DNA from 2 places in the Gottfriedia sp. NPDC058432 genome. Region 1 is predicted to be linked to the other one. Evidence: a T-box and tRNA genes for the amino acid it is inferred to sense, from the RefSeq annotation. Region 1 holds a T-box; the other holds one or more tRNA genes.

The links. A T-box is a leader RNA that pairs with one kind of tRNA and senses whether it is charged. The one in region 1 lies ahead of ileS (isoleucine--tRNA ligase), so its partner is inferred to be a tRNA-Ile.
Region 2: it encodes a tRNA-Ile, which carries the amino acid that the T-box ahead of ileS (isoleucine--tRNA ligase) is inferred to sense. The anticodon was not compared.

What each region holds. Positions count from the first base shown of each region.
Region 1 is NZ_JBHXLC010000009.1:42,044-58,126, reverse strand. Features, by position in the region: gene ACFWM3_RS11065 (SemiSWEET transporter) at 1-171, opposite strand, end outside; gene ACFWM3_RS11060 (class I SAM-dependent methyltransferase) at 492-1,301, opposite strand; gene ACFWM3_RS11055 (HAD family hydrolase) at 1,611-2,267, opposite strand; gene ACFWM3_RS11050 (GNAT family N-acetyltransferase) at 2,383-2,925, opposite strand; gene ACFWM3_RS11045 (cytochrome P450) at 3,186-4,391, shown strand; gene ACFWM3_RS11040 (aminotransferase-like domain-containing protein) at 4,519-5,943, opposite strand; gene ACFWM3_RS11035 (LysE/ArgO family amino acid transporter) at 6,042-6,644, shown strand; gene ACFWM3_RS11030 (3-isopropylmalate dehydrogenase) at 7,230-7,526, opposite strand; gene ACFWM3_RS11025 (DJ-1/PfpI family protein) at 8,018-9,397, shown strand; gene ACFWM3_RS11020 (hypothetical protein) at 9,560-9,796, shown strand; gene ileS (isoleucine--tRNA ligase) at 10,075-13,170, opposite strand; T-box leader at 13,222-13,467, opposite strand; gene corA (magnesium/cobalt transporter CorA) at 13,623-14,564, shown strand; gene ACFWM3_RS11005 (DNA alkylation repair protein) at 14,722-14,964, opposite strand; gene ACFWM3_RS11000 (NETI motif-containing protein) at 15,027-15,221, opposite strand; gene ACFWM3_RS10995 (Bax inhibitor-1/YccA family protein) at 15,337-16,059, opposite strand.
Region 2 is NZ_JBHXLC010000001.1:41-16,123, forward strand. Features, by position in the region: partial or broken rRNA gene rrf (5S ribosomal RNA) at 1-53, shown strand, start outside; tRNA gene ACFWM3_RS00010 (tRNA-Val) at 59-134, shown strand; tRNA gene ACFWM3_RS00015 (tRNA-Thr) at 138-210, shown strand; tRNA gene ACFWM3_RS00020 (tRNA-Lys) at 219-294, shown strand; tRNA gene ACFWM3_RS00025 (tRNA-Leu) at 316-398, shown strand; tRNA gene ACFWM3_RS00030 (tRNA-Gly) at 421-495, shown strand; tRNA gene ACFWM3_RS00035 (tRNA-Leu) at 504-590, shown strand; tRNA gene ACFWM3_RS00040 (tRNA-Arg) at 603-679, shown strand; tRNA gene ACFWM3_RS00045 (tRNA-Pro) at 704-780, shown strand; tRNA gene ACFWM3_RS00050 (tRNA-Ala) at 791-863, shown strand; tRNA gene ACFWM3_RS00055 (tRNA-Met) at 891-964, shown strand; tRNA gene ACFWM3_RS00060 (tRNA-Ile) at 974-1,050, shown strand; tRNA gene ACFWM3_RS00065 (tRNA-Ser) at 1,059-1,151, shown strand; tRNA gene ACFWM3_RS00070 (tRNA-Met) at 1,348-1,424, shown strand; tRNA gene ACFWM3_RS00075 (tRNA-Asp) at 1,428-1,503, shown strand; tRNA gene ACFWM3_RS00080 (tRNA-Phe) at 1,512-1,587, shown strand; tRNA gene ACFWM3_RS00085 (tRNA-Thr) at 1,619-1,691, shown strand; tRNA gene ACFWM3_RS00090 (tRNA-His) at 1,701-1,776, shown strand; tRNA gene ACFWM3_RS00095 (tRNA-Gly) at 1,783-1,853, shown strand; tRNA gene ACFWM3_RS00100 (tRNA-Ile) at 1,870-1,946, shown strand; tRNA gene ACFWM3_RS00105 (tRNA-Asn) at 1,968-2,042, shown strand; tRNA gene ACFWM3_RS00110 (tRNA-Ser) at 2,049-2,139, shown strand; tRNA gene ACFWM3_RS00115 (tRNA-Glu) at 2,151-2,222, shown strand; gene ACFWM3_RS00120 (bifunctional transcriptional activator/DNA repair enzyme AdaA) at 2,665-3,219, shown strand; gene ACFWM3_RS00125 (DMT family transporter) at 3,216-4,115, shown strand; gene glgB (1,4-alpha-glucan branching protein GlgB) at 4,803-6,734, shown strand; gene ACFWM3_RS00135 (glucose-1-phosphate adenylyltransferase) at 6,682-7,809, shown strand; gene ACFWM3_RS00140 (GlgC family sugar phosphate nucleotidyltransferase) at 7,858-8,877, shown strand; gene glgA (glycogen synthase GlgA) at 8,871-10,304, shown strand; gene ACFWM3_RS00150 (glycogen/starch/alpha-glucan phosphorylase) at 10,330-12,738, shown strand; gene ACFWM3_RS00155 (lipase family protein) at 12,802-13,596, shown strand; gene ACFWM3_RS00160 (TIGR00266 family protein) at 13,683-14,471, opposite strand; gene ACFWM3_RS00165 (cold-shock protein) at 14,946-15,146, shown strand; gene ACFWM3_RS00170 (TspO/MBR family protein) at 15,205-15,669, opposite strand; gene ACFWM3_RS00175 (TraR/DksA C4-type zinc finger protein) at 15,778-16,083, opposite strand, start outside.

The DNA of each region.
Region 1 (16,083 bases):
ATCATGAATAAATATTCCGTAAATTAACCAAAGAAAAACACCTGCACTAAATAAAATATACATAATTAGTGAAATGCCTGACGTGTCTTTTGTTTTTATTGTTTTAATTGCTTGTGGTAAAAAGGAAGCTGTCGTTAATACAGCAGCAATCAATCCGATGATTTTAATCATTAATAATTTCCTTCCTTATATTAGACTGTTTCTTCAAAAAAAGATCCATGCTTGTGATGACTCGGATATATGATGAATTTAAATCTAATGCTATTTAATATTCCCAAGTTTTTATTAAATTCCTTTTTTACTAAACTTCTAAAATAACAAAATAAATAGGGCTGTTTATACAGCCCTTGTGATCTTTTACTAACAAATGCATTAGTTGTATAAGTGAATAGATTAAAATCTTTATTTTCCCTATATCTTATTACATCTTTGTATCCCAGCACCCACAAAACCGGTTTAGCAGGATCTTTCCTTTAAATTCAGTATTAATATTAGTTTTTCTTACCAATGTATAGCAGGTGAGAGGAATTTCCAAGAATATAAGGGTCTGTTGCTTTTTCTTTAATTAAATTTATAATTTTTTCTACCTCTGCTTCACCTTTGTCTCTCCAGTAATTCCAATTATCATTGTTTAAAATAGCTCCTACATTTGAACCAATTAACTCCAAAGTTTCAAATCCATGAGTTTCCATAAAAGGATTGATGTCCTCAATATTAAAATAATATGCGCCTGTAAAACGCCCCTCATCTGAATGATTGAAACAACCAGTTTGTGAAAACTGATGAATAGTGTCCATATTATCGTTTGGCTTCCAATTATTTGGAGATAAGAGCGATGTAAATATATGCCTAATCCTAGGCATAAAAGCAACAAATACTAGTCCATTCTTTTTAGTTACTCTATTTAACTCTTGAACAGCCATTATACGGTCATTTTCTTCCTGTAAATGATACATTGGACCAAGCATTAATGATGCATCAAACTGTTCATCATTGAGCATATTAAGCTCTCTCGCATCAGCAGTATAAAAACCATCGAATTGCCCTTCTATTTGAAAGTCTTGAGCTTTGGTTTTAGCAATCTCAACTAATTTAGGTGTTAAATCAGTTAATGTTACTCTATATCCATCTTTAGCAAGCTCCATTGAGTATTTTCCAGGTCCAGCTCCATTATCAAGTATATATCCTGTTTCAGGCAAATATTTCTTTATAAATTGCCAATTCACTTGGAACTCAATTGGTTCGCGTTCAAGCCTTCCCCACTCATCAAATTGATTATAGTAGCTTATTATTTTGCTCATTAAATTTCACCTATTTTCATTTTTTAATACCAATTCTACATAAATCACATACTATCCTTCTTCAACTAATCTGCTATTTGGTGCAATAAAAATGACCATCGAAGCAGTCGTTCCTTTTAAAACATTTTAAATTGCCCTAAAATACTTAAAGTAAGAATTAAAAAGTGAAGTAATTTCTAATTGACACTGATATCACAATAAAAAAAGAGATACAAATTCAGTTGTGAATTGTATCTCCAATGTATATGCTTTTTATTGTTTTCATCCAAATAACCGAATCCATTGACCTTTTTGGGAAGGGTTTCTACTTTACTTTCCAGTTATATGCTTAATTACATCTTCTAAAGATTTTTCTGCCATAGATGATAATCGTAAACTATGATTCTCAAACTCTAAATGTGAGGTAACCTGATTAGGAACAATTACACAGTGTAATCCTGCTTTCGTTGCAGCAATTAATCCGTTCAACGAATCTTCAAATGCAATAGCCTCTGATACTTGAACTCCAATTTCCTCAATTGCTTTTAAATATAACTCTGGATCTGGTTTAACTTTCTTTACATCATCTTTTGTCTTAATTACTGAAAAGTATTTATAAATATTTAATTTTTTTAAGAAACTTTCTACCCATTCTTTTGATGAGCTAGAAGCTAAAGCTATTTTTAATCCCGCATTTTTTGCTGAAATTAAATAGTCTTCTACACTTTCTCTTAAAGAAGGCTCGAGTAGTTTCTCATCAACTAGCTCTTTAGCCATTTGTTCGATTAGTTCTTTTTCAATTGGTTCTTTTAAATTTGAATTAATAAAATCGAATAAAATCTCATCACTTGTTCCCACAACCTCTGAAAACTTTTGAAGAGTTAACTCCACTTCATACCGATGTAGTACTTCCTTATATGCTTCGAACCAAACAGACTCAGTATCGACAATTAGACCATCAAAATCAAATATTACAGCTTTAATCATTCCATTTCTCCTTTTCCTTAGTTGGACCATTTTACTATATTATGATTATTTCAGTTTATCATTTTTCTAGAGCAACAAAAATTATAAATATAATATCTAAGTTTAATAGTTCGCTTTATTTTTGCCAATCAGGTTTAATGAGAGAAAATACGTTTAAATCATGAGACTGATCCCCTTGAACTAAATAGCCTCTCAATAATCCTTCCTTTTGAAAGCCTATCTTCTCAACTAAGGTAGCTGAGGCTGTATTATCTGGGAAAATATTAGCTCCAATTCGATATAGTCCTAGTTTATCAAAGCAATATGATGTAATTTCCTTAATTGCTTCTGACATAAATCCTTTTCTCCAATATTCAGGTAATAAATCATATCCAATTTCAGTTCGTCTAGCGTGTAAAACTAAATTATTTAGTCCAATTGTTCCGATTAATTTTTTTGATTCTTTTTCTACGATTCCAAAGCGTATTCCTTGTTGATTTTCAAATCTAGTTTGAAAGGAATCGATCATTTTAACCGCTTGATCTTTTTCTGTAAAAGGTTCCATACCATAGTATTTAATTACCTCTTCATTTGAAAAGATGGAAAATATCTCATCTACATTTTTTTGTGTAATTTGTACTAAAGATAATCTCTCTGTTTCTAGAACTGGAAAATCCATCATATTACCCCTTTCACAACCATCGAATTATTTCATAAAAATCAGTTTTTCAATTGAAATACCTTATTTTACCATAAATCATGATTTAATTTTCTTAAATTTCATATGATTTATTTATTATTCATTTATACCTAATTCCTCATGAAAATCATTCTGTACAAAAGTATCCTTTTTTTGTGTTATCCAAAATTTGGGAATAATCCATTTTCACAGAAATAGAAATAAATAGACTCATTTCATTCATAAGGGAGAACAGGTACATGAACAATCAATTAAAAGTGAATCCACAGCATTTTTACAAAGATCCATATTCGTATTTTAGTAGCGCGAGAAAAATAAGTCCTATGCTTTACACAGAGCTATTTCAGAGAACTGGTTGGCTAGTAACAGGTTATAGAGAAGCAGAAATCTTGCTAAAAGACCCTCGTTTTATAAAAGAAGCATCCAAAGTCACTCCACCTGAACAATTACCTGAAAGTGTTATGCCTGCAATTGCAATAAATCAAAAAATGATGTTATTTCGAGATGCTCCTGATCATACGAGATTGAGAAATCTCGTGAACAAAGCCTTTTCTCCAAGAATGGTTGAAAATTTACGAGCTTCTATAAATGAAATTGCTGATCATTTAATCGCAAATATGAAGGGGAAATTTACACACGAGCTAATTCGTGATTTTTCATATTTATTACCTGTATTTGTAATAACTGACCTTTTAGGTGTTCCAAAAGAAGATCGAGATTTATTTCGCAATTGGTCTGATGCATTTATTAAATTTATTGATTTTAATACGACTATAGAGGATTTAGAATTAGTATCAAAGCATATTCTTGATGCTTCTAATTATTTCAGACATCTTATTTCTGAAAGAAGATTAGAACCTAAAGAGGATTTAATCAGTAATTTAATCGTAGCAGAGGAATCTGGAGACAAATTAAATGAGGATGAAATGATCGCAAGTTGTCTTCTATTATTAATTGCTGGTCATGAAACGACGGTTAATTTAATAACGAATGGCTATTATTTATTATTAAAACATCCTGAGCAATTTGAGCTATTAAAAAATGATTTAACGTTAATTCCTTCTGCAATAGAAGAAATATTAAGATACGAATCACCCGTTATTTTTACATCTAGATGGGCTAGAGAAGACTTTGAATTCGCTGGAAATTCGATTAAAAAAGGCGATTACTTTATGGTTTCATTAGGTGGAGCCAATTACGATCCAAAAATCACAAATAATCCTGAAACATTTGATATCACTCGAAAAAATATAAAACATTTATCCTTTTCATCCGGCCCGCATTTCTGCTTAGGTGCACCTCTTGCTAGATTAGAAGGACAAATTGCAATAGAAAAACTAATAAGACATTTAGTTAATCCAGTTCTAATTGAGGAGCCGACTCGCCGTAAAAATGTTGCTTTTCGTGGGTTTGAAAACTTAAAAATTCAAGCAAGTATTCAATAAAAGACTAAGTTGCAGTAATAAAAATAACACAATAAATAAACATAAAAGAGCATCGAGATCTCGGTGCTCTTTTAACTGTTCAAAATCGGTTTCTTATTATCAACACTCTCAAAAAAATGAAATAAAATCACAGTTGCTGGATTATTTGTTGTAAAATATTTAACCCTTTTTTTAAGTCTTCCAAAGACGCGTATGCATATGAAAGACGAATATGGTGTAAATCTCTTGGATCGTAAATATAACCTGGATTTATCAATATATTTTGTTTAAGTAATTTTAGAAATAAAGTCTTATTTACAATTGGATTATGAAACCTGAGCCATATGTAGAAACCACCTTCAGGCTTTTTCCATGAAGCTATTTTTTTAAATTCCTTTTCTAAAATTTCTTCTACGTATTTAGCTCTTCTTTGCAATTGTTCACGAAGGTTAATAAGATGCTTTTCGTATAGTCCATTTGAGATCCAGTATGATACGATTTCTTGCGAAAAGCCACTTGAACCATAATCTGTTTGCATTTTAATATCAGCCAATCGTTCAATTACAGGTGAAGGTGCAACAACCCAACCAATTCTTAATCCCGGACTTAGTGTTTTGGATACACTCCCTATATAAAGAACTTGCCCTGATGTATCAAGCGATTTTATAGCCGGTGAAGATGATTCAAATAGCAATTCGTGATAAACATCATCTTCAATAATCGGAATTTGTAGCTCTTTGCAAGTATTAAATAGATTTTGTTTTTCTTTCAACGACCAATTATAGCCTGTTGGATTGTTTAGTGTTGGAACACAATAGAATAAAGATTGCCTCTTCCCTTTAAGTGCACGTATGTTATCTGGTAATAGATGTTCCCTTGAAACTGAAATCATTCGCATTCCATTAGATTGAAAGGGATGTACTGAATTTAAATACGAAAATTGTTCTTGAAATAAAATAGATCCCTCTTCTAATAATCCAACTGCAATTAATTGAAGTGCTTGAAGTGCACCTGAAACAATTAAAATGTTCTCTGGTGCTGATTCAATACCGCGTTTTTTTAAATAATTACATAAAATTCCTCTGAGCTTTTCACTTCCTTGCGGAGATGAATAACCAATTGCTTTAGAATCAAGTGAAATCTTTTTTAACGAATCTTCTATTTGTTTAGTTGGTAGTAAATCAGGTGATAATTCACCTGTTCCAAGACGTATGATATGATCCATTTGCTCATATTCATTTATGAGTTGAATCGTATGGTAGTTTGGTTTATGAATACTTGACTCAATATGTCTCTGCCAATTTGGTTGATATTTGCTCAAAAGTACGTTCCAGGAATTGTTAGCCACAAATACCCCTGAACCCACTTTTGATTCGATCAAACCATCTGCCCTTAATTCATCAAGTGCAAGTTGAACGGTACTGCGGTTCACATTAAATTGCGTTGCTAGTTGGCGCTGTGTTGGAATCTTTGTGCCAACAGACCAATCACCTCGTTCAATACGAGATTTTATCCAATCTACAATTTGATCTTGAACAGTCAAATGAGAATCACGATTTGGTTTCCATTTCATCTAACTCCCCCTAAATTGGATGGATATAAAACCATCCAATTGGTTGTTTTCTTTTAGTTTTATCATAGTACGATAGTAATTGAAAGGGAGTTGATTAGATGGAAGCTATTATTCATGGTCTAGTCTTAGCATTCGGACTTATTTTACCTTTAGGGGTACAGAATGTATTTGTATTTTCACAAGGTGCTACTCAATCAAAACTAATTCGAGCGCTTCCAGCGACTTTTACTGCTGCGCTATGTGATACTTTTTTAATTCTTTTAGCTGTTTTTGGACTTTCCACGATCGTTCTACAATTTGAATGGCTAAGAATTAGTCTGATGATTTCTGGTATTTTGTTTTTAGTTTACATGGGCTATGTCATTTGGCGTTCTAAACCAACAACAAGTGAATCGAACAGAGCATTACCTAGCCGTCAGCAAATCATTTTTGCTTTATCAGTATCCTTATTAAACCCTCATGCAATCTTAGATACAGTGGGTGTGATTGGAACAAGTGCATTAAAATATGTCGGAAAGGAACAAGTTCTCTTTACGATCGCATGTATTGCAGTATCTTGGATTTGGTTTTTGGGATTAACGGTCGCCGGCTCAATCATGAAGAAGATAGACAGCACAGGAGGTTTAATGAACATATTCAACAAATGCTCCGCCATATTTATTTGGGGTACCTCCATTTATCTTTTAATTGGTTTAACTTAATGTATTTTAGAGGATACTCGAATAATGATCATCCTATATTAATAGTTTTACATAATCATAGGGTAATTGAATAAGTGTTTTTAATTTTATCTTTTTACAGTAGGTTTAGTAAAAAAATAGTTATTAAGTAGAAAAATGACAGACTAAAATTTTATTAGTCTGTCACTTCACTTTACATGATTCTTAACAATCAAGTTTTTTAGTTATTAAGTTATTTGGATCTATATTTCTTTTAATCAACTAGTCCATACTTTCCTCAAATAGAAAGGTTAATTATTGTAGATTTTTTCTATAAAGAAAGCACCTCAATATTTTGTTCAATCAAAATTCATTTCTAATTCATGTTAATCGAACAAAATATGATCCCTATCATTCTTCCAATTTTAATAGATTTAATTTCTACATAATGTTTCTATCTCCTTTGATTTTAAGGCGGGTTATTTTACCCTTGAAATGATCGTAATTTCTAATCAATGGAAGATGTATTCTTAGTTATTCGACAAAAATTAATACACAAAAACGGTCTGTTCTTAATCCTCTCAATTCGGTAGTTGAACCAAATTTAATTCTATTTAAACTGCTTCTTTACTTCTGCAAGCTTTTAAAAAACTTTATTATACTTACAATTATTGCAATCAGGAAAACTATTAAACTATTTATTAATAGATAGCATCCCACAAGATTTAATCCGAAGAAGAATCCAAAAGCATCTTTAAGAATAATCATTGCGATGAATCCCTCAACAATTGCTAAAACTCCTGCAGAGATCAGGATAATAAATGCAGAGAAGTATATATTTTTCGTTTTTCGATAATAAAAAAATGCGATTAAATTTACAGATAATATTGAAATGATCAGTAATAACATTAGAAGTTGTGTCACCATGTAATCCTCCATGTGTACATAATTTTTATTATCAATAAACAATTAGTAATTTCCGATTTAATATATCCATATTTTACCATATGTTTTAAAAAGAAAATTTAATAATTATTTTTAGGAAAATTTAAAGGAATACAAAAGGGGCTGCTGTCAAATTAAATACTAATTTGTCAGCAGTCCCTTTATGTAATCAACCTCTATTTATTGTTCAAGTTACAGTCTACTTCTTTTAAATTGAAACGGTTTTTTAGCGCATGCAAGGAGAGACTATTTCGGTCTCTTTCTTTTTCTAGGGTCTGAAACCAGTTAAGTCTGAAGTCTGAAATAAAAATCAAGCTCTAGCACGATTACCAAAGGTTTAGAAAAAACGTAATATGAAATCAAGATAAAACAAATACCCTGCGGGGGTACTTCAAGATATTATATTAATACCCAAAAGGGTGAGATTATTATGATAGTCAATACATTTGTTTCCGAAGGAGGATTATAACATGAAAAGATTAGTCATGCGTTTAGCTGTTTATTTATTAATTTTAGTTGTGTTTGTCGGGGGACTTGAGCTTTATGGCTTTAATCGTCATCAAAAAGATTTTTACTTAAACGTTCGCCATGAGCCAGTTCCTTCACTACAAGGAGTGAAAGTTCCCCAGTTTGACCCAAATAAACCTACTGTGGCAGTTGTGATGGCGGATTCATCAATACCAACTGAAGATTTCGATTTTCTCATTCCATACACACTGTTTTCTATGACGGATGCTTACAATGTATATGCTGTTGCACCGGAAAAAAACATCAAGTCATTATCAGGTGGTTTGGATGTAATCCCACATTACTCTTATAAAGAACTGGATAATCTATTAAATAAAAGTCCAGATATCATTGTTGTTCCTTATATGAAGATGACAGATGAAAAGAAATATAAACCAACTCGCGAATGGATTCAAAAACATTCCAACAGTAAAACGACGACGTTTTTAAGTATTTGTGGTGGATCAGAGAATCTTGCTGATGCAGGTTTATTAAAAGGGAAATCCGCCACTTCACACTGGCAAGCTTTACCTCTATTAATCAAGAAATATACTGAAACACAATGGAAAGAGGATGTGCGGTTTGTTCATGATGGAAACACCTTAACTACAGCCGGTCAAAGCGCAGGGATCGATGGAGTACTTCATCTGATTTCTCAGAAACTAGGGGAACCTGTGGCTGCAAAAATAGCTAAGGAAATTAATTATCCTACGTACCATTTCGTTCAAAATCCAAAAGTAGAACCTTTTAAGATGAATTTAGAATTTACAACATATTTACTAAATCTTGGATTCAATTGGGATAAGAACCAAAACGGGGTTCTTCTGTATAAAGATATGGATGAAATAGCTTTATCTTCTATATTTGATTCTTATGGAGATACCGGAACTACACAAATCTTGACTGTGTCAAGTTCAGATGCTCCAATAAATACGAAACATCATCTTAATATTCTGGCTAGGCATCAAATAGCTAATGCTCCGAAATTAGACAAAATGATCATACCAGGTGGCGACGCAAAATCACTTGCTGGAAAAGATATAAAGCTTTGGGATGAAAAAGGTAATGCTAAAGAGACTCTCCTTATCCATAGTGACTCACCAAACAGATATCTATTCGAAGCACCATTAGAAGACTTAGCTAAACAAGAAGATCTGTTAACTGCCAAACACGCTATTAAACGTTTCGAATATCGTGCGCATGGTATCCATCTTGAGGGCAATCCATATCCGCTTAAAACTTACGGCCATTTACTTCTAACCGTTCTACTATCTTTGTTAGTAGCTTTCTGTATTGACAGACGATTCATTATGAAAAAACCAATCTTCAACTCGAATAAATAATCCAATTATCCATTACCGCTTACGGGCGGTTTTTTCATTTATTTTATGTCAGCTAAAAAAGTGCTCCCCCATTGGAGGTGAAATTGCAAATTTAAAGTTCGTCACCACTCACTTTTTTATGTCTTTTTAATATTTTACTAAATAAAGTAAGGGGGCAATAATATGGATTTAAATGAAAATTTTATTATTATTCTTCTCAAAGAAATTTCAAATTTATTACTTAGTGGTAATCTAGCTGAGACTTTCGCTTTTGCAATCCTACTAAGAACAATAACTAACGATCGAATAATAAGAGACTTGTTCGTTTTATTAATCATTGTCATACGGATCACAAATTCGAATGAGAATCATGATGCAACAAATGAATCAACTAACAATAATTCAACTGCCACACTATAATATTTTAGTCTTTTAATTTAATTTTTCATTGCATATTGTAAAAAAAATATACAATTGTTTTGGTGATTTTCTTTCCCCCTTTAAAAAAATAAATTAGTATCAAAATTAAAGCATTTAATGATTGTTATGATAATAAGTTTCTTTTTGTTTCTAGATATCCATCTATCGATATTCCAATAAAACTCTTATAATCTATAGCCCAATTTTTTTGTAGTTTGCCTAAAAAAATGACAGACTAAAATATTGTTTTAGTCTGTCATTTCACTTTAACGATTCAATTAATTAGAAGCAACTAATTCAATTTCAGATTGATAATCACCAACTTTAATTTCTTTTCCGTTTACATGGTTCTTAACCACTAGTTTTCTCATTAATAAGTTTTCCTCAAGCATTCCTTTAAACTTTTCAATGATTTCAATAAACTCTAGATTAGCTGTTATTCCAATATCTACACGCATATTAATTGGTAGATTCAATTCTTTTCGGTATTCTTGAATAGACCTAATTAGTTCTCTTACAGTACCTTCTTGGATAAGCTCTTCTGTTAGTAATGTGTCGAGTGTCACTGTATAATCACCATACGTCGCAGATGCATATCCTTCTTTTGCACTTTTTTCAACTAAAATATCTTGTGCATCGACTTTAACAGTTTCTCCTGTTTCAATGACTACATTAACGTACCCGCTCTCAATCACTTTTTTTGCTTCTTCATTTGTTAATGTTTGAAGTGATTTATTGACTAAATTTGAAAGCTTTCCAAATTTTGCTCCTGATTTTTTAAAATCCAATTTCATTTTTAAGTTTGAAAACTCATTTTCATTGTTTACTTGTTGGAATTTTTTTACGTTTAACTCATCTAAAACAATTTCTTTATATAAATCCCAATCGATGTCCTCATTGTTGCTAACTAAAGTTAAACTAGCTAGTGGCTGTTTAATCTTTAATGAATTTGCATTTCGAATGCTTCTTCCAAGTTCCACAACTTTTAGAACTGCATCCATTTCCTTTTCAAGCTGATCATCGATTAGTGTTTCATCGCAAACTGGAAAGTCAGACAAATGGACACTTTGTTTTGTTAAATTAAGATATACATCTTCCGCTAAGAATGGTGTAAACGGAGCTAATAATTGACTTACTTTTGTTAATACTTCAAACAGTGTATAGTAAGCCGCTGCCTTCTCTTTATTCATTCCATTTGACCAAAATCGTTCTCTAGATCTTCTTACATACCAATTGCTGACCTCATCTACTAATTTAGCAATGTCTCTTGCAGCATTTGTAAATTGATAATCCTCTAAATTTTTCTTTACATTTTTGATTGTGCTATGCATACGTGAAATGATCCAATTATCCAATGTACTTGATTGATACTCATATTGTTTGTTTGAATTAAATCCATCTAAATTGGCATATAAACTGTAAAAACTATAAACATTGTCGAATGTATCAATGAGTTTCGATTTAGCCTCTTGAACAACTCTTTCTGAAAAACGTTTCGGGTTCCAAGGCGCACTATCTACTAATAAAGCCCATCTTAATGAATCTGCTCCATATTTATGGATTAATTCTACTGGATCAAGTGCATTACCTTTACTCTTAGACATTTTTTGACCATTTTCATCTAATACATGGCCAAGTGATAAAACTCGTTTATACGGTACTTTCCCAGTAAATAAAGTAGATACTGCAAGCAAACTATAGAACCAGCCTCTCGTTTGATCAATCCCTTCAATGACAACATCTGCAGGGAATTGTTTTGCGAATTTCTCTTTATTTTCAAATGGATAATGATATTGGGCAAATGGCATCGAACCGCTATCGAACCAGACATCAATTACTTCAGCTGTTCTTTTCATAGCCCCACTACAATTTGGACAATTAAAAGTGATTTCATCAACAAATGGTTTATGCAATTCAATTGAGTCGTCAATTTCTTCAACTGAATAGTTACATAATTCATTTATACTTTTTGGTGCTAATTGATGATTACATGAATCACATTCCCAAACATTTAATGGGGTGCCCCAATATCTTTTTCGGCTAATATTCCAATCTACCATTTGTTCTAAAAAATTACCGAATCGACCGTGTTTTATATGATCTGGATGCCATGTTACTTCTTCATTATTTTTAATAAACTGTTCCTTTAATGCTGTCGTTTTGATAAACCAACTTTCATTCGCATAATAGAGAAGAGGTGAATCACAACGCCAACAATGAGGATAGCTGTGCTCATATTTTTCTTTACTAAATAATAATTCATATTCAGCTAAATACCTCACTATATCTACATCACACTCTTTAACAAAACGACCTTTAAAATTAGGTACTTCATCAGTATATTGACCCTTTTCATTCACTACATTTACAAAAGATAAACCATTTTCTTGAACAACCTTATAGTCATCTTCTCCGTATGCAGGTGCGATATGGACAATTCCAGTTCCACTACTTTCTGTCACAAAATCAGCTTTCACAACTTTATGTCCGACTTCAACATTTACGAAATTAAATGGTGCTAAATAGCTAATACCGATTAGATCGGCCCCGAGAAATTCTGATAAAATGACGTAATCAGCTTTTAATACTTTTTCTAATAGAGCCTTAGCAAGAATATATACGTCCTCACCTTTTTTAGCACGAACATATTCCATTGTTGGATTTACAGCTAACGCTACATTAGCTGGAAGGGTCCACGGAGTTGTCGTCCATCCAAGGAAATAGACATTTTCTTCATCTTGCAATTTAAACTTAACCGTTGCGGATAAATCCTTAACGTCTTTATATCCTTGCGCTACTTCATGTGAGCTTAATGATGTTTGACAGCTAGGGCAATAAGGTGAAACACGATGACCTTTTACTAGTAAACCATTTTCATGAATTGTCCCAAGGATATTCCATACACTTTCGATATAGGAATTATCCAATGTTACATATGGATCATCCATATCAACCCAATAGCCTAACTGCTGAGTAAAATCTCGCCATTGTTTCTCGTAAGTAAAAACACTTTCTTTACATTTCTCAAGAAAAGCTTTTACACCATAACGTTCAATTTCTGCCTTACCTGAAATGCCTAACATCTTCTCAACACCTAGTTCAACTGGTAAACCATGAGTATCCCATCCAGCTTTACGAACAACTTGAAAACCTGCCATTGTTTTATATCTTGCTACCACATCTTTAATTGTACGACCTAATGCGTGACCAACATGTGGCAAGCCATTTGCAGTTGGGGGACCTTCATAAAAAACAAAAGTTTGTTTATTTTCTCTTTGTTCAATTGACTTAATAAAGGTATTATTTTTAGACCAAAGTTCACTAATCTTTTTTTCGCGATGCTGAACTGTTGCTTTTGTATTTTCTTTTTCCATATGATATCGCCTCTCTTATTTTTTTAAAGCACACAAAAACCCGCCCCTATGATAAGGGACGGGTTTAACCGCGATACCACCCTAATTCTATTGAAAAAAGTCCGTTCTTCAATAGCACTCAGCCACGTACAATCATACGCGTTCCTTTTAACGGTAGACACCCGTTCAAACCTACTTATGTTTTCAGTTTGACTTCTCGGAGAGGATCTTCATTTAAGTACTATTCACCGGATTTCAGCTTCCCCCGGCTCTCTGTAGAACAGTATCGAAAATTACTTTTCTCGTCATTGAATTCATTTGTGTGCTTTAATTGTTATTTATTATATCCATCTAGTATTAAAAAGTCAAAGTTTTCTTAAACATTTTTTCTTAATTCAAATTTAATTATTTTGATTCGAGTATTGTGATAAACTGATTTTGGAGAAAATTAACGAGAAAAGTGGTGAGCAAAAATGATCAAAACGATGGCTATATACAAAGACGGAACCCATGCATTTGATGTATCAATTGAAGAATTAAATTCCGAACTTATTGATTGGGTTTGGGTCGATTTTGAAAAACCTAAAAAAGAAGAAATTGATTTATTACGTACTCAATTCCACTTTGATGAAATAGCAATTAAGCATTGTGTAAGCTATAAAGAAAGACCAAAAATGGATTATTACGAAGGCTATCGTTTTATCATTCTACAATCATTGCAGGAGAATATGGAACAAGCTGAAATCGATCTCTTTTTATCCCACAAGTACATCGTTTCATTTTGTTGGGAGAAGTCTAATGCGATCCAAATCGTGTGGAACAAACTAAAAGAATTAAAGAGTACAAAAGGAATGAAACCAGAACGAATCCTGTATCATATTTGTGATGAAATTGTTGACAAATTCTTTCCAATCGTCCAAACAATTGAAGATGATATTGAAGAGATTGATGAATTAGGGTCAAATTCCGATCTAAGCATGATCGATGGAATTAAAACACAACTAAGCAAGTTATCAAAAGTAAGAAAAGCAGTGAAACCAACAAAAGATTTAATTTATCGTATATTAAATTCAACACATGTTGAAATTGACAAAGAAACGACAAAGAGATTAAGAATCGTCTACGAACACTTAGTAAAATTATTAGATGACATTGCAGACAACAGAGAAATGGCAAATGACATTAGAGAAAGTTATATTTCAACGAACTCACATAAAATGAATAAAACGATGAAAATGTTAACATCAGTCTCAATTGTGTTCATGCCATTAACCTTCATCGTCGGAGTATACGGAATGAATTTTGTTCACATGCCTGAACTTCAATTAAAGTATGGTTATTATTACTGTTGGGCCATCATGCTAATCATTATTATTGGATTAGTGATGTGGTTCAAGAAAAAAGATTGGTTCTAGAATCAAAAGAAAAATCAATCTACTTCTAAATTGTTCCCTTTACAATTGGCACTTTTAATAAAGTTATCCAACAAAAATAAAATGACCTCTGTACAAGGTCATCTTATTTTTGTTTGTACCTAATTATATATTCACACTTAGTTTTGTTATTTTAAAATTACATTGATTCCGCTGTTTTTTCAAACATTACACTTTGATCAATTAAACCACAAGCTCCACATTGAACTAAATATTCAGGACCTTTATATGGAACAAAAAATGGATCTAGCCCACTTGAAACATATTCTTCTCTTTCAACATCACCACTTTGAGCATTTAATTTAACTGCTTTTGGGTTTTGTTCGATTAAATAAAATCTACTTTTGTTTGTTTTACAGCGTGGACATGCTAATTTATGCATATTTTCACCTCATTTTATTCATATAAGGTTACTATTCCATTAAATTATTATCTTTATTCATATTAATTCGTATTTAATCTTCCTTCAAAAACGATCTTTCTTCCAGTCGGTTCAATTTCTACCTTTCCATTAACCATTTGCTCCGAAAATATTGGTACTTCCATTCTTTTAACTGGTGTATAGCCTTCTCTTTCCATTCTTTCTAAACATTCATTAATCGTTTCGTTTTCAAACACCTCAAATTTTTTCTTACTCATCTATTTCCCTACTTTCCACTTTTGTAATTCTATCTAATCATGATCGAATTCATATCAAAATATAGTAAAAAACCTTACTTTCATTTGAGAGTAAGGTCTGACTGACTAAAATTATTTAATCGCGAAGCCTCGAAAGGAATCGAAGTGCTTCAATATAAACCCAAATGACTGTTACTAATAAACCAAAAGCACAATACCATTCGAATTCTTTTGGCGCACCTTGTCTAACACTCTTCGTAATTAAATCAAAATCCAAGAATAGATTTAATGAAGCAATTACTAGAATCGCTAAACTAACAAATATTCCTATTGGACCAGATTGATGGATGTATGGAATTGGAACATGGAAAAGTTGAAGGACCATCGTTAATAAATAAAATAAAAATACACCGATTGTTAAGCCGAAAACAATTGATCTAAAACGGTGCGTTACTTTTACAAGTCCCGTAGCATAACAAATTAATGTTCCTGCAATAATTGCAATTGTTAATAACACAGCTTGTAGGACAATCATTCCATATGACGCTTCGTAAACAGCTGAAATATTTCCAATTAGAATCCCTTCAACTGCTGCATAAATAGGTGTAGTAATCGGCGCAATTCTAGGAGAAAAAGATGTTACTAACCCAATAATGAATGCAACAATTAAACATCCAATAAACACTTTAGAATTAAGTGTTCCAGTAGCCGTTAAATAATATGAGTATCCTGCTGTTGCGATTAGTAAGATTAATGCGATTATTGTTTTACCAATTGTCCCGCCCATCGTCATCGCTTTAGCAGAATGTCTTGATTTCGCTAATTGTTCAGAATTTAAGATAGGATTTGAACTTCTCATTTAAACTCCTCCTTTATTTTATAC
Region 2 (16,083 bases), on a different contig from region 1:
AGCGTCGATGGTAGTTGGGGGTTTCCCCCTGTGAGAGTAGAACGTCGCTTGGTTTGATGGAGGATTAGCTCAGCTGGGAGAGCACCTGCCTTACAAGCAGGGGGTCGGCGGTTCGAGCCCGTCATCCTCCACCATATGCCGACTTAGCTCAATTGGTAGAGCAACTGACTTGTAATCAGTAGGTTGGGGGTTCAAGTCCTCTAGTCGGCACTCTTTATGAGCCATTAGCTCAGTAGGTAGAGCATCTGACTTTTAATCAGAGGGTCGAAGGTTCGAATCCTTCATGGCTCACCATTTTCTAAAAAGAAAATATTTGCGGGTGTGGCGGAATTGGCAGACGCGCTAGACTTAGGATCTAGTACTTCGGTGTGGGGGTTCGAGTCCCTTCACCCGCACCATTTATCTTGTTAATCAGTATATGCGGAAGTAGTTCAGTGGTAGAATACAACCTTGCCAAGGTTGGGGTCGCGGGTTCGAACCCCGTCTTCCGCTCCATGTATACTGCCGGGGTGGTGGAATGGCAGACACACAGGACTTAAAATCCTGCGGGGGTTGACCCCGTGCCGGTTCGAGTCCGGCCCTCGGTACCATTTTTATAATATGCGCCCGTAGCTCAATTGGATAGAGCGTTTGACTACGGATCAAAAGGTTATGGGTTCGAGTCCTTTCGGGCGCGCCATATTGCTTCACCTGTAATTCTGAACGGGAAGTGGCTCAGCTTGGTAGAGCACCTGGTTTGGGACCAGGGGGTCGCAGGTTCAAATCCTGTCTTCCCGACCATTTAAAACATGGGGCCTTAGCTCAGCTGGGAGAGCGCCTGCCTTGCACGCAGGAGGTCAGCGGTTCGATCCCGCTAGGCTCCACTTGAAGAACTTAAATTAATTTATTATGGCGGTGTAGCTCAGCTGGCTAGAGCGTACGGTTCATACCCGTGAGGTCGTGGGTTCGACTCCCTCCGCCGCTACTTATTTAAGGACCTTTAGCTCAGCTGGTTAGAGCAGACGGCTCATAACCGTCCGGTCGTAGGTTCGAGTCCTACAAGGTCCACCACTTATAATGGAGTAATACCCAAGTCTGGCTGAAGGGATCGGTCTTGAAAACCGACAGGGGTGTAACAGCCCGCGGGGGTTCGAATCCCTCTTACTCCTCCATTTTTATTAAACTTTATATAAATGGAACTAACTTAGTTAGTATCCACATTATCGCGGGGTGGAGCACGAACGAATATGCTTCGAAGAAATTACTTCAGCATACCAATCGAGCTGCTACTTGCATAATCATCCTAAGATTGGGATGGTCTTAACAAAATAACTTTATTGGAACTATATTAAATAGTATCCTCATTATCGCGGGGTGGAGCAGTCTGGTAGCTCGTCGGGCTCATAACCCGAAGGTCGCAGGTTCAAATCCTGTCCCCGCAACCAAATGGTCCCGTGGTGTAGCGGTTAACATGCCTGCCTGTCACGCAGGAGATCGCCGGTTCGATCCCGGTCGGGACCGCCATTTAAGTTGGCTCGGTAGCTCAGTCGGTAGAGCAGAGGACTGAAAATCCTCGTGTCGGCGGTTCGATTCCGTCCCGAGCCACCATCTTAAATACAAAAAATGATTATTATAATAAGCCGACTTAGCTCAATTGGTAGAGCAACTGACTTGTAATCAGTAGGTTGGGGGTTCAAGTCCTCTAGTCGGCACTCTTTATGGCGGTCGTGGCGAAGTGGTTAACGCATCGGATTGTGGTTCCGACACTCGTGGGTTCGATTCCCATCGGTCGCCCCATATTTTGCGGGTGTAGTTTAATGGTAAAATAGAAGCCTTCCAAGCTTCGGTCGTGGGTTCGATTCCCATCACCCGCTTTTTATAAAATTTAATGGGCCTATAGCTCAGCTGGTTAGAGCGCACGCCTGATAAGCGTGAGGTCGATGGTTCGAGTCCATTTAGGCCCACCATTAATTTTTATAATTAGTTTTTCCGCAGTAGCTCAGTGGTAGAGCACTCGGCTGTTAACCGAGTGGTCGTAGGTTCGAATCCTACCTGCGGAGCCATATGATAGAGAAGTACCCAAGTGGCTCAAGGGGCGCCCCTGCTAAGGGTGTAGATCGGGTAACCGGTGCGAGGGTTCGAATCCCTTCTTCTCTGCCATATTTTTTTTTGGCCCGTTGGTCAAGCGGTTAAGACACCGCCCTTTCACGGCGGTAACACGGGTTCGAGTCCCGTACGGGTCATAACTAAAGCTCAGTTATTTGTGATAACACAGGTAACTGAGTTTTTTATTTGTCTTTTTTAGGACTTTAGTGAACGACATTTAATTGAATACGCCTTTCTTCATATATTAGAGTGTTCTTCTTTCATTTTAGGATGTACAGGGAGGGAGCTCTTATAGTTGTAATATGTTTGCTGTCAATTTTACAAATAAAGTAATAGAAACAGCACATCGTAGTCCTAGCTCTCCACGGGTTTGCTATTCCTCTTTTCCATTATTCTTCATTCGAGTCACAAATCCTTATTTTTCAATACTAATATCCTTTTCACTCATTTTAAATCTAAACATCATCAGTTGATCTATTAACTATTATCCTTCTTCCATAGAAATTAGAAAGCAAGAAATTGAAAGCAAGCGCAATATCTTAGTGTTAAAATGTGAATAGCTAAAGATGAGGTGATTAAATGAACGGATTAAATAATGAGGTCATGTGGAATGCAGTTGAATCATGCGATGAAAACTACGATGGAGTGTTTATTTATGCAGTTAAGTCCACTGGGATTTGTTGTAAACCTTCGTGTAAGTCAAGAACTCCATTAAAAGAAAATGTATCATATTATCCGTCATTTTCCTTGGCAATTAACGAAGGATACCGTCCATGTAAAAGGTGTCGCCCTGATTTACTTCACACAAATGAAGAGGATATTATTTTATCAGCTAAACATTTTATTGAAAAAGAATATCGAAATAGCTTAACATTGGATCGGTTAGCAAAGGAAGTTGGAGTAAGTAAATTTCACTTGCAAAGATTATTTAAAAAATCCACAGGTTTATCACCGTTAGAATACGCAACTAAGTTAAGAATGATAGAAGCTTTAGGATTGTTACAAGATACTGAGAAAACTATAACTGAAATAGCGCATAAACTTGGCTTTAAAAGCTCGGCACATTTTTCAAGCATGTTTCGTCATCATTTTCATTACACTCCAACCATATTCAGAAAGGGGTTAAATAAATGAAATTAAAAGATGGAATAGCTTTATTGAGCCTAGCTGCATTATGGGGAGCTTCATTTTTATTTATTCGAATAGCTTCACCAGTTTTTGGACCAATTTTAACAATACAAGGAAGAGTTACAATTGCAGCGTTTGCCCTGGTGCTATATTTGGTAATTACTAAAAAGTCATTACACTTTAAAAAGAGATGGAGACAATATTTAATAATAGGGGCATTAAATGCAGCAATTCCATTTACATTAATTGCTACATCAGCATTGCATCTGACAGCCTCAATGTCATCCATTCTAAACTCTTTGACGCCATTATTTACAGCGCTTGTTGTCTTTTTATGGACGAAAGAAAAGTTGAGTATGCGAAAGTGGATTGGAATAATAGTGGGAGTAATAGGAGTGATTTTGTTAGTAGGGTGGAGTTCAATTCCGTTTACTTATGATGTTAAAATAGCAATTGGACTTGCAGTTTTGTCGACTATTTCATATGGAATTGCAGGTGTTTATGCAAAGAAAGCATTTGCTTCAGTGCCACCACTATCAATTGCAGCAGGTCAACAAATTGGTGCTGCAATTTTACTTTTACCTTTTACATTTTTAAATTTTACTGCATTTACAGATAAAATTTCGGGAGTTGCTATATTAGCAGTTCTAGGATTAGCATTATTTTGTACTGCTATAGCCTATTTATTGTACTTTTATCTTATCGAAAGTGTTGGGCCAACCAAAACATTAAGTGTTACTTTTTTAATTCCTGTGTTTGGAATGATCTGGGGAGTTCTTATTTTGAAAGAACATATTACATTAGGAATGTTGTTTGGTTTTCTTGTCATTTTATGTGGTGTATTTCTAATTTCAGATATTCGTTCACGTGTAGTATCATCAAGTAAACGAATGCAAGTTTAATAAGCAATTGAAGAATATGACAAAAAAGGATTTTCGTAAAAAACGAAGATCCTTTTTACTATATTACGATTGTTATTTAAGTGAGCTTAAAGTCAGTTCAGGAAAATAATGAAATTGACACGAGCTTTAGTAAGTTTGAAGTGAACCTATATAAATGGATCTCAATAATTTTTGTTGAATTGCCTCTAACGTAAGTCAGTTAATTTAATTACACTATTTTGATCAACACATATATTTGCTTGGTCTTCCATATTACCGTATAAATTGAATTCAGTTTAGAGATTATTTTTAATTTCGCATCTGAATTTCTAAATAGTTTGTTGTTGATTTCTAAATATTTTCCCCCAAAAAACTCTCCTACTTAATCCGACAATCTTCTACAAATCTTTTTAAATATAAAGTTTATATGAGATAAAAGTGTGAAATATGTATGAAATTTTATGAAAAATCAAATTTTTACAAATTGTTACAAGGGAATTTCGGAATATGATGTATAAATATACATGAATATTCGTTCGACAAATTCGACATTTTTACGACAAGTGCAATAATGACAACGGTTTCATGAATGGTTATTCATTTTCGGAAAAATTTTTTTGAATTTTTTTTGCATAAAAACAAGGTGAATATATATATTTGTAGAATATTAAGAGATAGAAGAATTTAAGAGATTGTAATGAGGTGAGGATGTTGCTTTTGACACGGCCAACTGAGTTTGATGTGCATTTATTCCATGAGGGAAGTTTATTCCATAGCCATGAATGCTTTGGGGCACATGTAGTAAAAAAAGGGAATAAAGTTGGAACTAATTTTACAGTGTGGGCTCCACATGCGAAAGGTGTCTCAGTTGTTGGGGACTTTAATAATTGGAATGGTTCTGAACATGAAATGGAAAAGTTGAACGATCAAGGGATTTGGACGATATATATCCCCGAAATTGGTCATGGGACGATATACAAGTATGAAATATCAACCAAACATGGTGATGTTTTATTAAAAAGTGATCCTTTTGCATTCTATAGTGAACTACGACCAAGCACAGCTTCGATCGTTTATGATCTTTCGGGCTACAAATGGAAAGATGCAAAATATCGTAAGCAGAAATTTAAAAAGTCTGTATATGAAGAACCAGTTTTGATTTATGAAGTACATTTAGGATCTTGGAAAAAGAAGAAAAACGGTGATTTCTACACTTATGCGGAACTAGCGACAGAACTAATTCCATATGTAAAAGATCATGGTTTTACACATATTGAAATATTACCATTAGTTGAACATCCATATGATCGTTCTTGGGGGTATCAAGGAGTAGGATATTTTTCATCTACTAGTCGATATGGAAATCCTCATGAGCTAATGAGCTTTATTGACGAATGCCACCAGCAAGGATTAGGAGTCATTATGGATTGGGTCCCAGGTCATTTTTGTAAGGATTCTCACGGACTATACATGTTTGATGGTGAACCGACATATGAATATGAAGGTTATGATGCTAGAGAAAATGAAGTATGGGGAACAGCGAATTTTGATTTATCAAAACCAGAAGTAAAATCATTTCTTATTTCAAACGCCTTATATTGGATGGAATATTTTCATATTGATGGTTTCAGAGTAGACGCAGTTGCAAATATATTATATTGGAAAAATAGAAATGAAGAGAATCCTTTTGCAACTCACTTTTTAAGAAAATTAAATGAAGCGGTATTTGAACATGATCCACAAGTATTAATGATTGCAGAAGATTCTACTGATTGGCCATTAGTTACTGCACCTACATACGAAGGTGGATTAGGTTTTAATTTTAAGTGGAATATGGGTTGGATGAATGATGTTTTGACTTATATGGAGAAACACCCAACGGAAAGAAAGCATCATCATAATAAGATGACTTTCTCGTTTTTATATGCCTTCTCAGAAAATTTTGTTTTACCTTTTTCACATGATGAAGTAGTACATGGTAAGAAATCTTTGCTAAATAAAATGCCAGGTACATACGAGGAAAAGTTTGCTCAATTAAGGGTACTATTTGGTTATTATTTAGCTCATCCAGGTAAGAAGCTTTTATTTATGGGAAGTGAATTTGGGCAATTTGATGAGTGGAAGGATTTAGAGCAAGTTGATTGGATGATTAAAGATTATGAATATCATTCCAAGATGAACAAATATTTCAAAGAATTATTATCGATTTATAAAAAAAATAAATCACTTTATGAAGTTGATAATCATTGGGATGGATTTTCATGGATTGATGCAAATAATGCAGATCAAAGTGTATTTTCATTTATCCGAAAAGGAAAAAACAAAGAAGATTATGTCATCGTAATCTGTAATTTTAGAGAAGTTTCCTATGACACATATCGAATTGGAGTACCAGCAAAGCAGCGTTTTAAAGAATTGCTTTCAAGTGACTATGTACAATTTGGTGGCGATAGTAAAATAAATCGTTCTGCCATTGAATCAGAAGAAATACCATTTCATGGTTTACCATACAGTATTGAAATAGCATTACCTGCCTTTAGTTTTACAATCATACGTCCAGTTAAAATGCGAAAGGGGATTAGCAGCAATGGTTCAGAAAAAATGCGTAGCAATGTTACTAGCAGGGGGAAAAGGGAGTAGATTAAGTTCTTTAACAAAGGAACTAGCAAAACCAGCCGTGGCTTTCGGAGGTAAATATCGAATAATAGATTTTACTTTAAGTAATTGCACAAATTCAGGTATTGATACTGTTGGGGTGCTAACCCAATATCAACCACTAGTACTAAACTCATATATTGGTATAGGAAGTGCATGGGATTTAGATCGCTTAAATGGTGGGGTAACTGTTCTACCTCCATATTCAGAAGCATCTGGCGTTAAATGGTATACAGGTACTGCAAGTGCGATTTATCAAAATTTAAATTATATAAAGCAATATCAGCCTGAATATGTGTTGATTCTTTCAGGCGACCATATTTATAAGATGGATTATAGTAAAATGTTAGACTATCATGTTGAAAAAGAAGCAGATGTATCTATTTCAGTTATCGAAGTTCCGATTGATGAAGCTAGCCGTTTCGGGATTATGAATACAAATGATGAAATGGATATTATAGAATTTGAAGAAAAGCCTCAATATCCAAAGAGTAATTTAGCATCAATGGGAATTTATATTTTTAAATGGAATGTTTTAAAAGAGTTTTTAGAGATGGATGATCGCAATCCAGAATCAAGTAATGACTTTGGTAAAGACGTTATTCCACTTTTATTAGAAGAAAAGAAAAAAGTAGTTGCTTACCCTTTCAAAGGTTATTGGAAAGATGTTGGTACAGTAAAAAGCTTATGGGAAGCTAATATGGATTTGTTAAATGAGGATAGTGAACTAAATATATATGATCGTGATTGGCGCATATATTCAGTTAATCCGAACCAACCACCACAATATATTGCACCTACGGCAATCGTTGAAGACTCTCTAATTAATGAGGGGTGTGTAGTTGAAGGATTTATATCACATTCTGTATTATTCCAAGGAGTAACAATCGGAGAAGGCAGTATGATAAAAGATTCTGTCGTTATGCCAGGTTGTGTTATTGGAAAAGATGTTCGAATTGAAAGTGCAGTAGTAGCTCCTGGAATGGTTATTCCTGATGGAAGTCTTCTAGGTCCTGAGAAAGATTATGAAGAGGTAATTCTAGTTACAAGCGGAGAATAAGAGGTGGCTCATTCCTCAAATAGAAAAATAGATTGAGAGGGTTATTTGATGAAACATACTATGCTAGGAATAATTGAGGCGTCAACACATTTTGAATCTTTAAAGCCGTTAACACAGCATCGACCATTAGCAACACTTCCTTATGCAGGTCGATATCGTTTAATCGATTTTATGTTAAGTAATATGGTGAACTCAGGTATTACGAGTGTCGCTGTATTTCCTGATCAACCTTATCGATCAATTATTGATCACTTAGGCTCTGGTAAGCATTGGGACTTAAATCGTAAAAAGGATGGACTATTTATTTTTACGCCTGAGCCAACTGATGGAGCTTTTGGTACATTCGATTTCATCGAAAAGCATATTCAATTTTTACAACGTTCTACTCAAAAGTATGTAGTAGTAGCAAATACTTATACGATTTGTTCAGTGGATTTTAGACCAGTTTTAAAGAGACATATCGAAACAAATGCTCAAATTACTGAGTTAAAGCAGTTCGGTAAATCTTTAAATATCTATATCCTTGAAAAAGAGTTATTGTTAAAGCTTTTTGAAAACTTCCATGAAAAAGGCTATGAAACAATTATGGACGTTGTACGCGATCAAAATAATGAGGTTGATCTAAGTGCGTATGAAATACCTCAACAAGTTTCAATCATTCAAACAATTGAGGATTATTTCGAGCAAAGTATGAAATTATTAAATCCTGAGACATGGAATCAATTATTCTTAAAATCTTATCCTGTCTTTACTAAGGTTAAAGATGAGCCACCAACAAAATATTCAAAAGAAGCTATTGTAAAAAATTCAATTGTAGCTAATGGATGTGAAATTGAGGGAACGGTTGAAAATAGTATTATTTCAAGAGCTGTGAAAATTGGAAAAAATACAATTATTCGCAATTGTGTTGTTATGCAAAAATCAATCATTGGAGATAATTGTATATTAGATGGCGTTATTTTAGATAAAGATGTTCGAATTGAAGATGGTGTTGAAATAAAAGGAAGCTTAAGTGAGCCAGTAGTGCTTCAAAAAGGTTCAGTCCAAGGAGCGTTGATTCAGTGGTAAATGTTTTATATATTGTTTCAGAATGTGTACCATTTGTTAAATCGGGAGGGCTTGCAGATGTTGCAGGCGCTCTCCCGAAGTATTTAAATAAACTAAATATGAATGTAAGAGTAATGCTTCCATTCTACTCGTTAATTCCCGCTAAATATAGAGAAGAGGCTAAGCTAGTAAAAGAGCTTTCTATAAATCTAGGCTGGAGAAAACAGTATTGTGGTTTATTTGAATTGAAAGTAGAAGGAACAACCTATTATTTTATTGATAACGAATACTATTTCAATCGTGATAAGTTGTACGGTCATTTTGATGATGGTGAGCGTTTTGCATTCTTTTCTTTAGCTGCAATTGAATGTATTAAAGAATTAGACTTTAAACCAGATGTAATTCACTGTCACGACTGGCATACAGCAATGATCCCATTTTTCATGAAAGAGTATGGCGCATTAAAAGAGATTAATCCAAAAATGAAATCTGTTTTTACAATCCATAACCTTCAATTCCAAGGCGTATTTTCAAAAGAAGTAATGGACGATATGTTAGGTATTGATGAACAATATTTCCGCGATGACTATTTGAAATTTTACGATTGTATCAACTTTATGAAAGCTGGAATCATTTCAAGCGATTTCGTAACAACTGTTAGTCCAACTTATAAAGAAGAAATTAAGCATGAATTTTTTGGAGAGCAATTAGATGGACTATTACGTGAGCAAGATCACAAACTTTTTGGGATTGTAAACGGAATCGATGAAACAATTTATAATCCATCTACTGATCGAAAAATTTACTCTAATTTCGATGAATTTACCATCGAAAATAAGACAGAAAATAAATTGAAATTGCAGGAGTCACTTGCATTAAAAGTGGATGAAAATATTCCTATTATTGCAATGGTTTCCCGATTAACAAGTCAAAAAGGCATTGACCTCATTCAACACGTATTCCCTCAAATGATGGATCATAATGTCCAAGTAGTCATTTTAGGTTCTGGTGATGAAGAATTCGAGAACTTTTTTAAAGCAATGGAGCATAACTACTACGATAAAGTAAGAGCTTATATTGGATTTGATGAAGGCTTTGCTCATCAGATTTATGCAGGTGCAGATTTATTCCTTATGCCTTCTCTATTTGAGCCATGTGGACTAGGTCAGCTTATTGCGATGAAGTACGGGTGTGTTCCTATTGTAAGAGAGACTGGGGGGCTAAATGATACTGTCCAGTCATATAATGAAGAGACGAAGAGTGGAACTGGTTTTACTTTTAGTAACTATAATGCTCACGATATGCTTCACACAATTGAACGTGGATTGAGTATTTATGAGAATAAAAAACATTGGAAATCAGTCAGAAGGAATGCAATTAGAAGAGATTCAAGTTGGTTAAAATCTGCTAAAGAATATGCAAAACTATATATGCAGTCTTCAAAGTAAAAATCTTTTAGGGCGAGGTGATTCCATGTTTTCTAGTGTGGAGGAGTTTGAGTGGTGTTTTAAAGAGAAACTAGAAAGTATGCATGGAAAGAGTACTGCAGATAGCACTACTCAAGAGCAATTTCAAACACTTGGAACGATGATTCGCGAACATATAAGCGGTAATTGGTTAGGAACGAGTGAACAATACCGCTTAGAGCGAAAGAAACAAGTTTATTATTTATCAATTGAATTCTTATTAGGAAAGCTTTTGAAAAGTAATTTAATTCATCTAGGGCTTAGAGAGTTATGTGAATCTGGCCTCGAGAGATTAGGAATTTCTTTAAGTGATCTTGAGGAGTTTGAAAGTGATGCTGGACTTGGAAATGGTGGACTTGGACGATTAGCATCATGTTTTCTGGATTCGTTAGCATCACAAGACTTGCCAGGTCATGGATGTGGCATCCGCTACAAACATGGTCTATTTGACCAAAAAATTGTTGATGGATATCAAGTGGAGCTACCTGAGCAATGGCTGAAATACGGAAATGTTTGGGAAGTTAGAAGAGATGATGAAGCAATTGAAGTTTTATTCGGCGGGGAAGTAGAAGCATTTAATAATAAAAATCGATTGGAATTCCGCCTTCATGATGCAGAAGCAATCACAGCGGTACCGTATGATTTACCGATTATTGGCTACCATACAAACACGGTAAATACATTGAGACTATGGAGTGCTGAAGCGTCTACTCATTCCTCAAATAAATCACTGATGAAATATAAGCGAGAGGCAGAAGCAGTTTCAGAATTCTTATATCCAGATGATACACATGATGAAGGAAAGATTTTACGTCTAAAACAGCAATATTTTTTAGTTTCTGCAAGTATTCAAAGAATAGTAGATTCATATAAGGAGCAGTATGGTAATATTCGTAAGCTTCATGAAGAAATTGCTATTCATGTAAATGATACACATCCAGTTTTAGCGATTCCAGAGTTAATGAGAATTTTAATTGATGTTGAAAAGTTATCCTGGGATGAAGCATGGGAAATTACAACTCAAACGATTTCATATACGAATCATACAACTTTATCAGAAGCACTTGAAAAATGGCGAGTTGATTTATTTAAGCCTTTATTGCCAAGAATTTATATGATTGTAGAAGAAATAAACGAAAGATATTGTAAAGAGCTTTGGAACAAATACCCTGGTGATTGGGATCGAATTGAACAAATGGCTATTATTGCTCATGGAGTCGTTAAAATGGCTCATTTAGCAATTGTAGGCAGTAAGAGCGTTAATGGGGTTGCTGAAATCCACACCGAAATTTTAAAACAAAGAGAAATGAAGCTTTTTTATGAGTATGAACCATTCAAGTTTAATAATAAAACAAATGGTATTACACATAGAAGATGGTTACTCCAATGTAATCCTGAGCTTAGTAGCTTAATAAATGATTCGATCGGAGACGGTTGGATACACGAACCAACTCAACTTGAGAATCTATTAGAATATCAAAATGATGATGCATTCTTATCGCAATTTATGGATGTAAAGAAAAAGAGAAAAGAAGTTCTCGAACATTATGTTCACTATACAAATGGAATTGCATTAGATACAGATTCAATCTTTGATATTCAAGTAAAAAGGATGCATGCATATAAAAGACAATTATTAAATGTTTTACATATCATGTATTTATATAATCGTTTGAAGGAAGATTCACATTTTAAAATGCATCCTAGAACCTTTATTTTTGGAGCAAAAGCATCTCCTGGCTACTACTTTGCTAAGAAAATCATTAAATTAATTCATTCAGTGGCTGATATTGTTAATAATGATCGCTATATAAGTCAATTTATTAAAGTGATTTTTATTGAAAATTATCGAGTTTCATTAGGTGAAATTATTTTTCCAGCAGCGGATGTTAGTGAACAAATTTCGACAGCAAGTAAAGAAGCTTCAGGTACTGGTAATATGAAATTTATGATGAACGGTGCTTTAACGCTTGGTACACTTGACGGTGCAAATATTGAAATTTTAAGAGAAGTTGGCGAGGAGAATATTTTTACATTCGGACTTACAGCTGATGAGGTATTGAATTATTACCAATACGGTGGATATAAAAGCAGTGATTATTACCATCATGATCTGCGAATAAAAAAGGCGTTAGATCAATTGCTTCACGGATTATTTCCGTTACCAAGAGAAGAATTTGAACCAATTTTTGATTCGCTCATGTCTTATAATGATGAGTATTTCTTACTTAGAGATTTCTCTTCATATGTGAAAGCGCATGAATGTATTAATAACACGTATCAAAATAAAAGGGATTGGGCTATAAAGAGTCTTAACAATGTTGCGAAATCAGGTTTTTTTACGAGTGATCGCACGATTCGTCAATACGCATCAGAAATATGGAATATTCATCAAAGAACTTTACACCATTCTTAACCTCCTCTTAGATTATTAGGAGGTTTTTCATATCATGATGAAAAGCGAGAAAGGAGAGATACGTTGAAATTCCTTTCAGTTGACTATGATAAGGCCTTAGAATTATTACTTTGCATTGAACAGGCATATGCTCAGTTTGAGAATGATGGTAAATTTATGATTCCAGCAAGCTATTCATTAGTAGATACAATTAAAGCATGTGCAATTAGCGAGCTAGAATGGTTTGGCTATATTATTGAAAATGATGAATCCGTGAACATTGTGTTTCGAGGAACGAAATCAGATTTGGATTGGTTAGCTGATTTAAAAATTGATCAAGACTTATTTCCTTATGTGATGAACGGTGGGTGTGTCCATTCGGGGTTTCTATCAATTTATCAATCTTGTCGAGAAATGCTTTTAGAAATTGTGAAGGAAAAGGCTCTTTCAAAAAAAATATTCATAACGGGTCATAGCTTAGGTGGTTCATTGGCCACGTTATTAGGATATGAAATAGCAATGACTGGAATTTGTAACCCGAATGTCTATTCATTTGGCTCTCCTAAAGTAGGGAATATAAAGTTTAAAGAAAACTACGATGAAAATGTTAGGCATAGTTTAAGATTTGTAAATTTATATGACATGGTCCCTTTAAGCCCACCCTTTAAAGTAGAAGTGAAGCCATTAAACATTTTTTTAGAATACGTACAAGTGAAACATCCAATCACTTTTTCACTAAATAAAGGGTCTATTAAGAATAGTCACCTTCTATCGACTTATATTGAAGGCGTTAAAAAGATGCAGTCGGATTATGATTATACTCCAACCTTTACTTACAAAATACGTGAAGCAGAACCAGAAGAAGAGGAAGTAATCTAATGGTTAATAGAACAAAAAAAAACTAGTCAAGATTTCGTTGACTAGTTTTTGTATGTATACAAAAAATGTTTTTAAAGTAGTCTAAATTATTCTTTACCATCCAACAAATTACCAAGTCCACCTAATATACTTCCTTCTTCTTTAGATGAATTTGGTAAGTATTGACCAATTCGAGAAGCTAATCTTGCTAAAGTTAATGATTGAACCCAAATTGTTCCAGGACCTTGTAATGTAGCGAAGAATAGACCTTCTCCTCCAAAAAGTGCAGTTTTTACATTTCCAACATATTCAATTTCATAATTAACATCACCAGTGAAGCCAACAATACATCCGGTATCGATTTTAACTTTTTCACCTGGCTGAAGTGTTTTTTGGTAAATTGAACCACCAGCATGCAAGAAAGCAAGACCATCACCTTCGAGTTTTTGCATGATAAAGCCCTCACCACCGAATAGACCGGTACTCAATTTCTTTCTAAACTCGATTCCAACTGAAGTTCCTTTTGCTGCTGCTAAGAAAGAATCTTTTTGACAAATGATTTTATTTCCATACTCATGTAAATCTAACGGTATAATTGTTCCAGGGTATGGAGCGGAGAAACTAACAGTTTTTAAAGAGCTTGAACGGTTTGTAAAACTAGTCATAAACAAGCTTTCACCTGTAACAAGGCGCTTACCTGCTCCGACCAATTTTCCAAATAATCCACCTGATTGCGTTGAACCGTCACCAAATATTGTTTCAAGTTCGATACCATCATCCATCATCATCATTGCTCCGGCTTCAGCAACCACGGTCTCTTTTGGATCAAGCTCTACTTGTACAAACTGCATATCATGGCCATGGATTTTATATGTAACTTCATGAGAATTTTTCATTTTTATTCCTCCTTTTAGTTTAACTATACAAATATTGTAATACTAAAATCTAGTTATTTAATAATAAAAAATTTGATAAATTATTACAGAATCCTCGATTATTTTGACTAATTAATGAGAAAATATACCATTTTTAAAGAAAGCTAGGTAGGTCAAAATGTATAAAAGATAAATATTAAGAATTATATAAAAAATTCTCTCAATTTAGCCCGAGTGTCATTGACGCTCTTTTTCAGATATGATATATTTAAGTTACTATTAACTGCATATTTATTTGAAGGTAAGAAATTAACGATACATTTGCACTACAAAATTTTTAGTAACGCTCATTTTTCTTTGTCTTGAAAAGAAGTTTTGACCACTTTCAATGTTGTAGCAATCCTTTAGCCGATTGGACAATGACGTTCTTTTTCTTTACCCCTCTTTTATGCACGCATTAATAGTGTATATATGTATTTTTAGGAGGTATTATCGATGGAATTCGGTAAAGTTAAATGGTTTAACAGCGAAAAAGGATTTGGATTCATCCAAACTGAAAGTGGAAACGACGTATTCGTACACTTCTCTGCAATTCAAGGCGAAGGTTTCAAAACTTTAGAAGAAGGTCAAGAAGTTCAATTCGAAATCATCGAAGGAAACCGTGGACCACAAGCAGCTAACGTAAACAAAAAATAATTTTTGTTATGTTCAAGGCATCCTTTTTTAGGATGCCTTTTTATATTAATCTAGAAATCTATCTATTTAGTACGTAGATATTGTAGTTTAAATAGGTTGCAAATAATGACCAAATAGAATAGGGAATGAGTAATACAAATGAAGTTTTTGAATGTTTGTAAGCGATGGTCGTTAAAAGAATTGCTGTAACAAAGACGAGTCCGCAGTCGATTGTAGCCATCAATAAATCTTTTTGTTTGAATTGGAAATAGCTAAACAACTGGTTAAATACATAATTAATAATAAATACAAAATAAAACCATTTTGCTTTTTTAAAGGATTTTCCTAAAGAAACGATTATACATACGCTTAAAGAAATAAAAGAATATAAGAATGCCCAAATGATTCCGATTGTTTTACCTGAAGGAGTATAGCTAGGTTTAATTAAATGACTATACCACTCGTAGTCGATTGGAAATAAAATAGATGAAATAAAAAATAAACAGTATAAGGAGAAAAATAATACAATTAACTTAATATCCATAAAACCTCCTCAATTAAGTTGTCTTGATTAAGTATATGTATTTAATTTAAAAATATAAAAAAAACGACCACATTGTAGTAATCGTTTTTTAATGAAATTTCAACTCATTTAGTACTTTTCAATGTCTTTCACATCAATTTCAGATAATTCTCCGTTTAAAGCTTGTTCTTCGTAATCATCAAGATCTTGTTCATATTGTTCATGTTTTTTTGTAGGGTAGACAGTTTGATTTTTTCCGTAAATATCAGTACCGATAAAGTTTTCAAATTCTTCTACATAACCTACATTTTCATAGCTCTCAGTAAATGTGCTTCCATACTCCTCAATATTATTAAATTCAAAATCAGACGGTGTTTGAGAATTTCCGTATCTTTCAACATCTTGTAAAGCATCTTCGGCGTCATACATCATTGA